One region of the Sinorhizobium sp. 7-81 genome, then DNA from elsewhere that is predicted to be linked to it. Evidence: predicted binding sites of a transcription regulator. Region 1 holds the regulator's gene; each other region holds the start of a gene.
The links. The regulator LexA, encoded in region 1, represses DNA repair genes until DNA is damaged. The targets are predictions, from matches to a motif close to TGTTCNNNNTGTGTTCNG.

Region 1 (4,780 bases):
TCTTCGTCCCAGTAACGCATGGTCTCGTACATGCGACGGCCGTACACACTGCCGGTCAGGTCGCGCACGTGCTCTATCCAGTGACGAAAGAGCGCGGGACCTGTCCGCAGTTCCAGGTGGTCGACGTAACCGTCCAAGGACTGGTTCATTCCGAAGACAAGCTTTGCCATGGCTGCTAAATCTCCACCCCAAGGCCTTCACGATAGTACGAGCAGCGTGATGCGGAAAGTGAAGTCGGGCGCAAACTGCGCGCCGCGTCGTCGGTCTGATGAATAACCGCGCCCCGTTTACCACCGAGTGCTGCCATTCGCTCGTAGGTCTATCCAGGAGAGTGATGGAGGGTTATGGCCTCGATGAGCGAGTTCATCGGACTTGTGCGGCAGTACGCATCGAGCTCGCGACAGGTTCGCTCGTCGAGATCTAATATCCGGCCAACTTGATATCCACGAGCTCGTGCCGCCGCAGTGGGACTGATCTTCCACTCCGACGTCTCGATTCCCGTAGCGAGCCAAATCCTGATCCAGGAAATAACAGCAGCCACGCGCGCGAGTTCCGGGGCTCTCACCAGGCTCGTGGAGATAGAGCACGGCATCGACTAGCGATGTCCCGCCCCCTGGCGATCCGAGGGGCTCCGGTCGTTACGGCTAAGCGACGGTCGTCGTGGCGGTGTCGACGACCTCAAAGTCGTGGGTGATCGTGGCCGTCTTGGCGAGCATCGCCGACGCCGAGCAATATTTCTCGATGGACAGCGCAATGGCTCGCTCGACCTTGTTCGCCGCCAGGCTGCGCCCCTTGACCACGAAGTGGAGATGAATGCGAGTGAACACTTTCGGATCCTGCGCAGCACGCTCCGCGTCGATCTCGACGACGCAGTCCTCGATCGCCTCGCGGCCCTTTTCGAGGATGTGAACGACATCGTAGGCCGAGCAACCCCCAGTGCCGATCAGCACCATCTCCATCGGGCTCGGGCCAGGTGTTTTTCCCTCCGTCCCGAATGCTGTCCCAAGCACAACCTTGTGCCCACTCCCGGACTCGCCAAGAAACGTCCGGCCTTCAACCCATTTGATGCGTGCCTTCATGAGATTCACCTATTACCACCACGTACCATCATAGTCCTGCAGACGTTCATGATCTGCAACATTCGACGTCCCTGGCGCAAAGTCGCGAAAATTCACGGAATTTTAGGTACTTGCGGAACACATATGGAACAGATAGTGTCTGTTCTTGATTTGTTTCGCGACTCTGGAGTGACGCGCCATGCTAACCCGCAAGCAACAGGAATTGCTTCTGTTCATTCACGAACGGATGAAGGAATCCGGGGTGCCGCCGTCCTTCGACGAGATGAAAGATGCACTGGACCTCGCCTCCAAGTCAGGCATCCATCGGTTAATCACCGCGCTTGAAGAACGCGGTTTCATTCGCCGCCTTCCTAACCGGGCGCGAGCACTCGAAGTCATCAAGCTGCCTGAAGCCTATGCGACGAGTGCGCAGCCTCGGCGTGGCTTCTCGCCAAGCGTGATCGAAGGTAGCCTGGGTAAGCCACCCGCGGCGCCTGCGGCCACTGCGAAGTCGGCGCCACCGAGTGATTCTGCAACGGTGTCGGTGCCGGTCATGGGACGAATCGCAGCCGGTGTTCCGATTTCCGCGATCCAGAACAACACGCATGATATTTCGGTACCGGTCGAGATGATCGGCAACGGCGAACATTACGCGCTTGAGATCAAGGGCGACTCGATGATCGAAGCGGGTATCTTCGACGGCGACACCGTGATCATTCGCAACACAAGCACAGCCAATCCCGGCGACATCATCGTGGCACTCGTCGACGATGAAGAGGCAACGCTCAAGCGGTTCCGCAGGAAGGGCGCATCGATTGCGCTCGAGGCCGCCAACCCGGCTTATGAGACGCGGATTTTCGGACCGGACCGCGTCAAGATCCAGGGCAAACTCGTCGGGCTCATTCGCCGTTATCACTAGTTGAGGACAGCCAGTCGCTTGGCGACCGCTCTGCCTGCGCCATCACGTCAATCGCCCGATGCGCGGCATGGCGACCCCGGAAAGCATTGCAGAGGGAATTGCCACGCTTCGCCGTCGGGCCGACGGGCAGACACATTGCCGTAGAGACCGACGTGTCGGCGGCGACAGTAAGCCGGGCGCTCAGGCGAGTGGGTCTTGCGCGGCTGAAGGATATCAGCCGGCCGAGCCGATGCGCCGCTACGAACGCGAAAAGCCCGGCGAGATGATCCACATCGACATTAAGACGCTCAGGCGCTTCGATCGCGTCGGCCACCGGATCACCGGTGACCGCACTCGCCAATCGGCAGGCTCGGCATGACCGAGGGCAACCTCTTGAGGCGCCACACCTAGCCGACCCGGCGGGTGGCGTCCGTCGTCGCTACGGTGCGTGTCGTTCCGGCTGCACCACCGAACCAGGCAGCGAGGGCGCCTACAACAAGCGATAGGAAGCCCAGGAGCGCTCCACTGGAAACGACGGTGGCGGCCGTGTCGGCGGCTTCGGTCGCCTGCTGCTTGGCGCGTTCCACCGAAGCCTTGTAGCTTTCCTCGTACTCTTGAACCTGGGTGCGCGCTTGGTCCACCGGAATGCTCTGAGCCCTCGCGATGGCGTCGGCAGCGCGATTTCGGGCTTCTTCCGCAGTCGCTTCGTCGCCAGTGACGGCCGCACGCACGGCGGCAACTGCAGCATCGCGAAGAGCTGCGGGATCGTTGCCCCCGGTCGCGCTTCTGATCTGCCGTTCGATATCGGCCATTGGATCGACGGATGTCGCGACGGCAGGTGCCGCGGCAGTCGTGGCTATGGCGGCAGTCCTTCCAACGCCCCCGATGATGCCACTCAAACCGCTGAAGGCGCCGCCGACCACAGCGCCGACCGAGGTCGTCAGCAGATAGAGAACGACCAGTGTCGTGACGGCCCAACTGGTCAGTCCATGGTAACTTCCTGTCACCCTGCTGGGACGGCCTGAAACCCTGCTTGCGACATATCCGCCGACGAACGCCGCGACGATGCCCGAGATAACGAACCAGAGACCTCCTGCAATCGAAAACGTACTCGCGTTCGGATTGTCGGCGGTTGTCGGATCAATTACCGCGGCTCCAATTCCAACGCCCAAGAGGTTCAGTAGAAACTGCACCGCAAGCGCGAGCGCCACGCCGGCAAATACCGCTCCCCAAGAAATTTGGTTAACGGCGGCGCTCGCCGAAAGATCGGAGACGTAATCGGTCTCACGGGCGTGGTGAACGGCGACAGGTTCGCTCATTGACATATTCCTCCCGGATGCTCACGCGCTTCCCGCTCAAACCGTGGATGCTCGAAACTGTTCCCCGGGACAACCAATGATCCCCGACGGAGGCATGCGAGGCGCGTTACCGCCTGAGCGGGCGAAATAGCAAACTCAAATATGCCTGCGTCATCCGCCCACTTCTTGATGTGCTTGAATGAAGGGCGCCGGCGCTTTCAACCATCCGTCCACGTGCGATGTTCGACTTCGGCGACAAGCGGGCTGCATCGAGATCGCACCCTTTTGCCTCAGCGACGTTGCCGGTGTCGGTCCTGATTTCGTCGAACAATTCGCACACCTTCACCGATTCCCGATCACTGCAGCCGGTTGCTCAAGACCATGTAAACGAGGTTATCGCCCCTTGCACGCCGCCAGCGGCAGGTGACGGATCGCGGCCCGATATGGTGGATGGCTCATATCCTACGATCACGAACGTCTCGGCGCCGGGATGAGATCTTTGACACCGGTCGTTTCGGGATGCTTCGAGCCATGCTCGCAAGCGACGGGAAGAATTCCTTCCCGTCCGCCTCCACCTCTTTCGAAAGCGCGCGCCTTGCAAGGTGCGCCATCGCCCGCATCAATTGGGGCGGCGCCGCCAGCAAATTGTTGACATTGAGCAATGGCGAAAGCGGGAACAGACTGCCACACCTGCCCGCAAGTGGCAGATGACGCGATTTCGCGCGGAAAATTGTGCAATCAAGTGGATGATGTGGCTTTGGAGGCCTCGCCCGGAATTGAACCGGGGTACAAGGATTTGCAGTCCTCTGCGTCACCACTCCGCCACGAGGCCTCTCACGCTCGATCGATCAAGCGATGGCCGGCGTTTAGAACGAATCTATGAGGAGCGCAAGGGGGAATGGTTCGAAAATGGCGGGACGACGCGAGGTCGTCCACGTTCTCCCCAGCGGTCCCAACCGCGGTCTCGCCCGGAGCGATTTCGGCTCTGCCGACAGTTTTGCATGTCTACAATGCTACCGGGCAGCCACGCCCCCCCCGACAAAGCATCGCGACAACCGCACGCGAGCATTCGCTGTCGAATTGGCGTAGCTGCGCCCTCAGGCAATCGGGTTTCGCAAGCCCCGGCCCGCGTCAGGATTTGCCGGAATTCTGCGTGCCACGCCAGCGCGCCCACCAGACCGCCAGCTTGCGGCGGCGGCGGCGGATCGCCGGTATGTCATGGGAAAGCACGAGCAGCCCCAGCGGAATCATCCAGAAGCCCAGCACCGGCAGAAAACCCAACACACCGCCTACGATAAGGAGCGTGCCAACCAGAATCCGCAACACCGGCGAGTCGGGCAAGCCGATACGCCATTTTCCGAGAACGATCTCGCGCGTTCGTGGATCGATACCGAAATGCCGTTCTTTCTTGCCGTTCGTCATTATCCGTCTTTCATGCTCGTCTCCCAAAATTGGGGCCTTCTCCACAGCCTCGCAACCGGCGTCGTCATTTTTTTTGAAAAACCGCTTGGCAAATCGAAAAAGCA
Region 2 (4,780 bases), 280 kb from region 1:
GTCGGAATGCGGATGATCCGGTCGTCGCTGAAGCCGGCGATCTTCTTCCAGAGGCCGAAGGCTTCGTCGTCGGTGTGGTAGACAGTCACCAGCAGGCGCTTGGCATCGAGCCCGTATTCCTTGGTGATGAGGTTCCAGGCAAGCTCGATCGCGCGTTCCTTGAAATAATCGCCGAACGAGAAGTTGCCGAGCATCTCGAAGAAGGTGTGGTGCCGGGCCGTGTAGCCGACATTGTCGAGGTCATTGTGCTTGCCGCCGGCGCGCACGCACTTCTGCGCGGTCGCGGCCGTCGAATAGGGGCGCTGCTCCAGGCCGGTGAAGACGTTCTTGAACTGCACCATGCCGGCATTGGTGAACATCAATGTCGGGTCATTGCGCGGCACGAGTGGGCTTGACGGCACGATCTCGTGGCCGTTCTTGCGGAAATAGTCGAGAAACATCGACCGAATTTCATTCACGCCGCTCATTTTGCGTCCTATCTGTGCACCATTCCCGGTCGCCGCACCATTCGGGCCGCGCACCGCCATCTCAAACCCCGCGTCTGTCCGTGACAGTCGCGCCCGCCAACGCCCTCAGCCGCCGGAACCACAGGCTTTTATCTTCCGTCTATCACGCTGTCCAGACGGCAGCAAAAAACCGGCCGTCCGAAGGAACGACCGGCTCTATTTAAAACTTGCCGCCTCAGATCTTACATTTCGGCCGCTGCGTCGCCGTCGTCATCGCTCTCCGGTCCACCGTTCTCCAGGAACTTGTCGGCGATCAGGCCGGCATTCTGCCGCAGAGCCATCTCGATCTCGCGCAGAAGATCGGGATTATCACGCAAGAAAAGTTTCGCGTTCTCCCGACCCTGGCCGAGGCGCTGACTGTTGTAGGAAAACCAGGCGCCGGACTTCTCGACGATGCCGGCCTTGACACCAAGATCGATGAGCTCGCCGGTCTTGGAAACGCCCTCGCCATACATGATGTCGAACTCCACCTGCTTGAAGGGAGGCGCCATCTTGTTCTTGACGACCTTGACGCGGGTCTGGTTGCCGACGACTTCCTCGCGCTCCTTGACCGAGCCGATGCGGCGGATATCGAGGCGCACCGATGCATAGAACTTCAGCGCGTTGCCGCCCGTCGTCGTTTCCGGCGAACCGAACATGACGCCAATCTTCATGCGGATCTGGTTGATGAAGATCACCATGCAGTTGGACTTGGAGATCGAAGCGGTCAGCTTGCGCAGCGCCTGGCTCATCAGGCGGGCCTGCATGCCTGGCAGGCTGTCGCCCATTTCGCCTTCGATTTCAGCGCGCGGCACAAGGGCTGCAACCGAATCGACGACGAGAACGTCAATCGCGCCGGAACGGACCAGCGTGTCGGTGATTTCGAGCGCCTGTTCACCGGTGTCCGGCTGCGAGATCAGGAGGTTTTCGAGATCGACGCCGAGCTTGCGTGCATAGACCGGATCGAGCGCATGTTCGGCATCGACGAAGCCGCAGATGCCGCCCTTCTTCTGCGCTTCCGCAATGGTCTGCAGCGCCAGCGTCGTCTTGCCCGAGCTTTCCGGACCATAGATTTCAACGATGCGCCCCTTCGGCAGGCCGCCGATGCCGAGCGCGATATCGAGGCCGAGCGAACCGGTCGAAACAGTTTCGATCTCGATTACGCTGTCCTTCGCGCCGAGCTTCATGATCGATCCCTTGCCGAACGACCGTTCGATCTGGGAGAGAGCCGCTTCAAGTGCCTTGCTTTTATCCACCGATTTGTCCTCTACGAGCCGCAAAGAGTTTTGTGCCATTTGGTCCCACCTTTAGGTTATTGGAGCTATCGAGGCAATGAAGCCGCCGCAGGAGTTTTTGTACATGTTTTGTTCCGCTTTGGCAACAGAGTGGCAACCAATTGAATGGTAATGATTATTTTCGTTGCGTTCGATTCTTGTTCACGGACATTGTACCACATTTCCACAGGCCATGCCGGACCGCGGTGAGGTTTGGCGATACCGGCGCGATTCGCGACCGTGCCGCGTCTGTGATTTTGGATTGAAGCAGCCCAAAGAGGAGCTTTTATGAAACAACGGGAAATCGCCGTATTCGGCGGCGCCCACATCGACCGCCGCGGCCGCATCCGCGGCGTCACTGCTCCCGGCGCGAGCAATCCCGGCTGGTGGTTCGAGGAAGCAGGCGGCGGCGGCTTCAATGCGGCGAGAAACCTTGCCCGCCTTGGTTGCCGCGTACGAATGATCAGCCCGCGTGGTGGCGACGCCGCAGGCGAAATGGTGGCGGCGGCCGCGGCCGCGGCGGGTGTGATCGATTGCGCCTTCACCTTTCTCGACCGGAAGACGCCGAGCTATACCGCGATCCTCGAAAACGACGGCAATCTCGTCATCGCGCTTGCCGATATGGATCTCTACCAGTTGTTTTCGCCGCGCCGGCTGCAACAGCGCGCAATGCGCGAGATATTGGCGGCAAGCGACCTGGTGCTGATGGATGCGAATCTGCCTGAAGAAACGCTCGCCGCACTGGTCAGCCTGGCTTCCAGTGACGGCCGGCTTGTTGCCGGCATCGCTGTGTCGCCGGCAAAGGTGACCCGCTTCAGGAAATGCCTGTCAGGACTGAATTTTCTGTTCATGAACGAGGCCGAAGCACGTGCCCTGACCGAAACTGACGCCGGCCAGCCCGAAAACTGGCCACCGCTGTTGCGGGAGGCCGGCCTCGCAGGCGGCGTCGTGACGCGTGGCCGCGGCGCTGCTGTCGCCTTCGACCGCGAAGAGGCCTGCCTCGTCGTACCGCCCGCCCTTCCGGCGCTTGCGGACGTCACCGGAGCCGGCGACGCATTGGCGTCGGGCTTCCTGACAGCGCGGCTTTCGGGTCTCGATCTCGGCAGATGCCTGCGCCACGGCATTGCCGCCGCCAACATAACGCTTCGTTCGCCGTCCGCCGTCTCGGAAGAGATGTCCGCGAGCAATCTCGAACAGGCGCTGGCCCTTGTGCCGGCTCCGCAAATGCTGTCATGAGAAATGACAGCCGAGCTCCGAGCGAGGAAAGGTCTGAGCGGTTTGCCGGCCCCACCTCGTTCCAACATTATTAGAAGCGATCGCGATCCCGGCTGATTCAGCCCGACACATCGCGATTAAAGGGAAAGATCATGACAAAGCCCTCCTCCCCGTCCCTGCCGATGGAATATTCCGATGAAGTCGCGGCCGCCAAGGCGCGCGGAGCGCCGATCGTCGCGCTGGAATCGACGATCATCACGCATGGAATGCCCTATCCCGGCAATCTCAACATGGCCCGGAGCGTCGAGGCGATCATCCGCGAACAGGGGGCAGTACCGGCAACGATTGCCGTGATCCACGGTGTCCTCCACATTGGCCTCGATAGCGCGAAGCTGGAGGCGCTTTCGAAGACGGAAGGCGCCATGAAGCTGTCGCGCGCTGATCTCGCTTTCGCCATCGCCGAGCGTCGCACGGGCGCTACGACCGTCGCCGCGACGATGATCGCCGCCGCGCGCGCCGGCATCAGCATCTTCGCCACCGGCGGCATCGGCGGCGTTCACCGTGGCGCGGAGCAGAGCTTCGATATTTCCGCCGATCTCGATGAACTCGCCCGCACCGGCGTCATCGTCGTCTGCGCCGGCGCCAAGGCCATTCTCGACATTCCGAAAACGCTCGAGGTGTTGGAGACCCGGGGTGTTCCGGTCGTCACCTATGACAGCGAGACCTTCCCGGCCTTCTGGTCGCGCGATTCCGGTATCAAGAGCCCGCTGATGCTGAACAGCCCCGCCGCGATCGCCAATTTCCAGAAGATGCGCGACCTGCTCGGCATCGACGGCGGCATGCTTGTCGCCAATCCGGTTCCCGAAGAGAGCGAAATTCCGCGCGAAGAGATGGAAATCTACATCACCCGTGCGCTCGACAATGCCGCGAGCGACGAGATCTCCGGCAAAGCCGTGACCCCCTACCTGCTCGATAACCTTTTCCACATGACCGAAGGCCGCAGCCTCGAAACCAATATCGCGCTCGTCGAGAACAATGCGCGTCTCGCCGCCGAAATCGCAGTTGCGCTGACGGCGAAGTGACATCAGTTGGCTGACAAGGAGGCCCGGCGCTGGACCGGGCCTTTTTCATGAACGCCGTTAGATCGTTTGTTTCATTGAAAGAGTGACGCGATCCAACTCTTTGAAACGACGCAATTCCGAAGGAGAAACCGTTAAAGGCTTTCCTGGATTGCTCCAGCTTATCAGCTCGCTCAGGAATCCAGCATCTCGCGAACGGCCACCGCCAGTTGCTTCAGCGAGAATGGCTTCGGCAGGAAACCGAATTTTGCGTCGGCCGGCAGGTTGCGCGCAAAAGCGTCCTCTGCGTATCCCGATACGAAGATGAACTTGAGGTCCGGGTACTTCTTGCGCAGTTCGCGCAGCAACGTCGGTCCGTCCATCTCCGGCATCACCACGTCCGATACGACGATATCGACCGCACCGTTGAGCTCATCCATGATGTCGAGTGCCTCGACGCCCGATCCGGCCTCGTGAACAGTGTAACCGCGCGTTTCGAGCATGCGCTTGCCGCCGCGGCGGACCGCCTCCTCGTCCTCGACCAGCAGCACGACGGCGGAATCGCCGGTGAGATCCGTTGGTTCCTGTTCCGCCTTGGGCGCCGGCGCCACGACCAGGTTGCTGACTGCCGGCATCGGCGCTTCGGTTGCCGGCGAATCCCCTTCCTCGCGGATTTCCTCCACATGGCGCGGCAGCAGAATGCGGAAGGTGGTGCCCTTCCCGACTTCCGACTCCGGATAGATGTAGC
Region 3 (4,780 bases), on a different contig from region 1:
AGGTCACCCGCTTCGGATTGACCGAATCCGGGCCGAGGCGCCGGATCTTGTCCTTTTCGTAGTCCTCGAAATTGCCTTCGAACCATTCGACATGGCTGTCGCCCTCAAAGGCGAGGATATGGGTCGCAAGACGGTCGAGGAACATGCGGTCGTGGCTGATGATGACGGCGCAGCCGGCGAAGTTTTCGAGCGCGTCCTCGAGCGCCGCCAGCGTTTCGGTATCGAGGTCGTTTGTCGGTTCGTCGAGCAGGATGACGTTGCCGCCGGCCTTCAGCATCTTGGCGAGGTGCACGCGGTTGCGCTGGCCGCCGGAGAGCGTACCGACCTTCTGCTGCTGGTCGCCGCCCTTGAAGTTGAAGGACGAGCAGTAGGCGCGCGAGTTGACCTCGTGCTTGCCGAGCTTGATGACGTCGTTGCCGCCGGAGATTTCCTCCCAGACAGTCTTGCTTCCGTCGAGCGCGTCGCGGCTCTGGTCGACATAGCCGAGCTGGACGCTGTCGCCGATGCGGACCGCGCCTTCGTCGGGCTGTTCCTGGCCGGTGATCATGCGGAAGAGCGTCGTCTTGCCGGCGCCGTTCGGACCGATGACACCGACGATGCCGCCGGGCGGCAGTTTGAAGTTCAGGCCTTCGATCAGCAACTGGTCGTCATAGCCCTTGGAGATGTTTTCCGCCTCGATCACCACCTGGCCGAGACGCTCGCCGACCGGAATGATGATCTGCGCGTCGCCTGGACGCCGGTCGGCCGCCGCCTTGACCAGCTCGTCATAAGCACGGATACGCGCCTTCGACTTTGCCTGGCGGGCCTTCGGGCTCGAAGCGATCCACTCCTGCTCGCGGCTGATTGCCTTCTGGCGAGTGGCCTCTTCGCGACCCTCCTGCGCCATGCGCTTGGACTTCGCCTGCAGATAGGCGGAATAATTGCCCTCGTAGGGAATGCCGCGGCCGCGGTCGAGTTCGAGGATCCAGCCGGTGACGTTGTCGAGGAAGTAGCGGTCGTGGGTGATCATCAGCACGGCGCCGGGATATTCGCGCAGGTGCTTTTCGAGCCAGGCGATCGTCTCGGCGTCGAGATGGTTGGTCGGTTCGTCGAGCAGAAGGAGATCCGGCTGCGAGAGCAGCAGCTTGCAGAGCGCGACGCGGCGCTTCTCACCGCCCGAGAGATTGGTGACCTCCGCATCGCCCGGCGGGCAGCGCAACGCGTCCATCGCCATTTCCACCTGGCTGTCCAGATCCCAGAGATTCTGGCTGTCGATGACGTCCTGGAGCTTTGCGCCTTCTTCCGCCGTCTCGTCGGAATAGTTCATCATCAGCTCGTTGTAGCGGTCGAGGATAGCCTTCTTGGCGGCAACGCCTTCCATGACGTTCTCGAGCACCGTCTTCTGTGCATCGAGCTGCGGTTCCTGCGGCAGATAGCCGACGGTCGCGCCCTCGGCGACCCAGGCTTCGCCGGTATATTCATGGTCGAGGCCGGCCATGATCCTGAGAACCGTCGACTTACCGGCGCCGTTGGGGCCGAGAATACCGATCTTCGCGTCCGGATAGAACGACAGGTGGATGTTCTCCAGGACCTTCTTGTTGCCGTAGGCCTTGTTGAGCCCGGCCATGTGATAGATGAACTGACGTGCCATAAAGGAATGCTCCGCATCGGAAGGGAAATTTGCCCGCTATGTAGGCGAATTATGGTGGCGGGGCAATCCGCCAAAGGCCCCGCCCCGCCATTCCCTCCCCATAGGCTACCCGTCACGGATCAGCCACGACCGGCAGCGTCGGCGATCCCCTTGGCGCATTTGAACTCTGTCGGTCCGGCCGCCTGGATCAGGCTTTTAAGGGCGTCCTTGCCCGCGAGATCTCCGGAAAGCCCGATGGTGAGGCCGGTGATGACGCTGCGGCCCTCCACCGTCTGACAACGCATGCGCACCCGGTCACCAGCACCGGCGCCGAAGCTCCGGTCAAAAGCCTGCTTGATCTCACTTTCGCCGATCTCGGAACCGACCTTTTCAGCAAAAAGGGCCTGCACCGCGGACGAGTTCAGTTCATCGAGGAGACGCAGTTGCAGCTTGAAGTAATCCTCGGCCTTTGCCGCCTGGCACGTGCCGCTCTGCAGCCACTGGTGGCGATCGAGGCCGGATTTGACGCCGGGCATGGCGACAAGCAGACGGGCTGCAGGCTCGTCGGCCATCGCAAGCTTCGGCAGGTCCAGCCAATCGCCCTTGCGGTCGCGCGCCTTAAGCTCCGCCTCGACGCCGCAGTAGCTTTTCTTCAGCGGCCAAAGCCCGTGCAGCGAGAAATGCGTCGCATCGAAACGGTCGGCCGTCTGGTCCACGCATTCCTTGCGGGTGGGTCGCGTCTCGCAAAATCCCGGCTGCCAGCTCACCGCCAGCACATATTGCGTCTTGTCGGAGCTTGTCGCCCCCGCAGTTTCGTCCGTCGACACGTCCTCGGCTGCGGCAAGGGACGACAGTCCCAGCCCCAGAATGAGCGTCGCAACCCTCGTAAGATTCGTTACCGCCTTCGCCCGCATTTCAGATAGCCTCCTACAAGAAAACAAAACGAGAACAAATATCGACAAAAGCGCGAAAATTGCAACCCCTAATCCTCATTTCCGGATTCGTTGTGACCTCATGCGCAACAAGCAACAAGCAGTGATTGCCTTTGCGGCCCAAATCGATTTGATATCCGGCGGAGCATTTTTCCGCTGGAAAGTGTTTCCGGTTTTTGCGCAACCGGCGTCCTCTGTTGGGCGCACACGAGAGTCTGACGAATGTTCCGGGGGCATGCATGTTCGGGCAGGTGAGGACGCATCAGAGCCCGACGGGTGCCGCGCTCGGGTGGCGCCATTTCGCCACCTCTGCCGAGCCGAAGGGCATTCTCATCGTCAGCCACGGGCTCGCCGAACATTCCGGCCGCTATGCGCGCTTCGCCGAAGCGATGGCGGCACACGGATTTCACGTCTACGCGCATGACCACCGCGGCCACGGTGAGAGCCGGGCGCCGGACGCGCCGCTTGCAACCTTCGCGCATCGCGACGGAACGGAGAAGGTCATAGCGGACCTGCGGGCAATGCGCGAGATGGCCGCCGCCAGCCACCGGGGCCTGCCGATCGTTCTCTTCGGCCATTCGATGGGCGGCCTCATCGCGCTCAACGCCGCCGAAAGCGATCCCGAGCTCTACGACGCTCTCGCCGTCTGGAATTCCAATTTCCGCCCGGGCCTCGCCGGCCGAGGCGGTCAGGCGGTGCTGGCGATCGAGAGGATGCTGAAAGGCTCGGACGTGCCGAGCCCGCTGCTCACGAAGCTCACCTTCGGCGCCTGGAGCAAGGCGATTGCCGATCGGAGGACCGATTTCGACTGGCTGTCGCGCGACGAAAGTGAAGTCGCCAAATACGTGACCGATCCTCTCTGCGGTTTCGATGCCACGGTGTCGCTGTGGATCGACGTGTTCAAATTCGCCTTCGCCGGCGCCCGCGCGGACCGGCTGGCACGGCTGCACGTAAATCTGCCTGTCCATCTCGTCGGCGGCAGCGCCGATCCTTCGACCTTCAACGGTGCCGCCATTCGCTGGCTGGCCGGGCGGATGAAGGCGCGCGGCATGACCGATGTCACGGTTACGATCCACGACGGCATGCGCCACGAGACGCTCAACGAGATCGGCCGGGAGAAGGCGACGGAAGACTTCGCCGCCTGGTGCCTCAAGGCCGTCGACAGGAAGCGCTGAAACGGAAGATCATGACCGACCTCTCGCTGCCCAAAATCGCCACCGATCATAGCCGCGTCTCCTACGGCCTGACGCTGATGGTCATCGCCGTTCTGATCTCGCCGCTGATCGACATTTTTGCCAAGCTGGCGATTGCCACGGTTCCGTCGGCGGAAATCACCGCCGCTCGCTTCCTGCTGCAGGTTGTCTTCATCCTGCCGGTCGTCCTTGTCCGACGTACCCTCTTTGACCTTACCTGGCGCAAGACTGCGCTGCATGCGCTGCGCGGCGGCCTGCTGGTGCTGACCATGCTCTCCTTCATCACCACGTTGAAGGTAATGGAGGTGGCCGACGCGATCGCGATCTTCTTCGTCGAACCGATCATCCTCACCATTCTCGGCAGTATCTTCCTGAAGGAGACAATCGGCTGGCGCCGTTATACGGCCTGTGCGGTCGGCTTCTTCGGCGCATTGCTCGTCATCCAGCCGAGCATGCAGGAAGTCGGCCTGATTGCGCTTCTGCCGATCGTCGCCGCCTTCGGCCTCGCCGTATTCCTGCTGGTCACCCGCATGGTCGCGCAGAACGAGGATCCCTGGTCGATGCAGTTCCATGCCGGCATCTGGGGCGGCCTCTTCTGCCTCGTCCTGCTGTCGTTCGGCGAAGGCAGCGGATCGAGCGTGTTCGATCCGCTCTGGCCGGAAGGCGACGCCTGGGGCTACCTGCTCGGCGTCGGCGTCACCGCGACGATCTCGGGCGTGCTCGGCGTCTATGCCTATCGCGCCGCCCCGGCCTCGGTGCTCGCGCCGCTGCAATATCTCGAGATCGTCTCGGCGACGATCTTCGGCTGGCTGGTCTTCGGCGATCTGCCGGATGCGCTGAAATGGCTGGGCATCGCGATCATCATCGCTTCGGGCCTCTATATCATCTGGCGCGAGCGCAAGGTCGAGAAGACGGCGAGCATCGCCCCGGTGTCGCCGGCGATCTGAGGCGTCCGCAAAATGAACAAATCCGCAAACGGATAGAATGAAAGAGCATTGGGAGGTGTGTGGATGAAAACGGGTGGTCAACTGATTGTCGAGGCGCTG

Region 2: recA (recombinase RecA) is a predicted target of LexA. The motif match lies at 1,840-1,857, and genes of this name have one in related genera.
Region 3: QN224_RS16715 (ribonuclease) is a predicted target of LexA. The motif match lies at 2,543-2,560, and genes of this name have one in related genera.

The regions. Positions count from the first base shown of each region.
Region 1 covers NZ_JASKLT010000003.1:159,269-164,048, reverse strand. The annotation lists gene QN224_RS13430 (dihydrofolate reductase family protein) at 1-170, opposite strand, end outside; gene QN224_RS13425 (OsmC family protein) at 645-1,079, opposite strand; gene lexA (transcriptional repressor LexA) at 1,258-1,977, shown strand; partial or broken gene QN224_RS13415 (IS481 family transposase) at 2,084-2,320, shown strand; gene QN224_RS13410 (PhnA-like protein) at 2,364-3,275, opposite strand; tRNA gene QN224_RS13405 (tRNA-Cys) at 4,013-4,086, opposite strand; gene QN224_RS13400 (hypothetical protein) at 4,386-4,679, opposite strand.
Region 2 covers NZ_JASKLT010000003.1:434,650-439,429, forward strand. The annotation lists gene alaS (alanine--tRNA ligase) at 1-467, opposite strand, end outside; gene recA (recombinase RecA) at 689-1,780, opposite strand; gene QN224_RS14685 (carbohydrate kinase family protein) at 2,048-2,995, shown strand; gene QN224_RS14690 (pseudouridine-5'-phosphate glycosidase) at 3,127-4,056, shown strand; gene cckA (cell cycle histidine kinase CckA) at 4,227-4,780, opposite strand, start outside.
Region 3 covers NZ_JASKLT010000004.1:159,949-164,728, forward strand. The annotation lists gene ettA (energy-dependent translational throttle protein EttA) at 1-1,630, opposite strand, end outside; gene QN224_RS16715 (ribonuclease) at 1,750-2,523, opposite strand; gene QN224_RS16720 (alpha/beta hydrolase) at 2,781-3,716, shown strand; gene QN224_RS16725 (DMT family transporter) at 3,728-4,681, shown strand; gene QN224_RS16730 (thiamine pyrophosphate-binding protein) at 4,745-4,780, shown strand, end outside.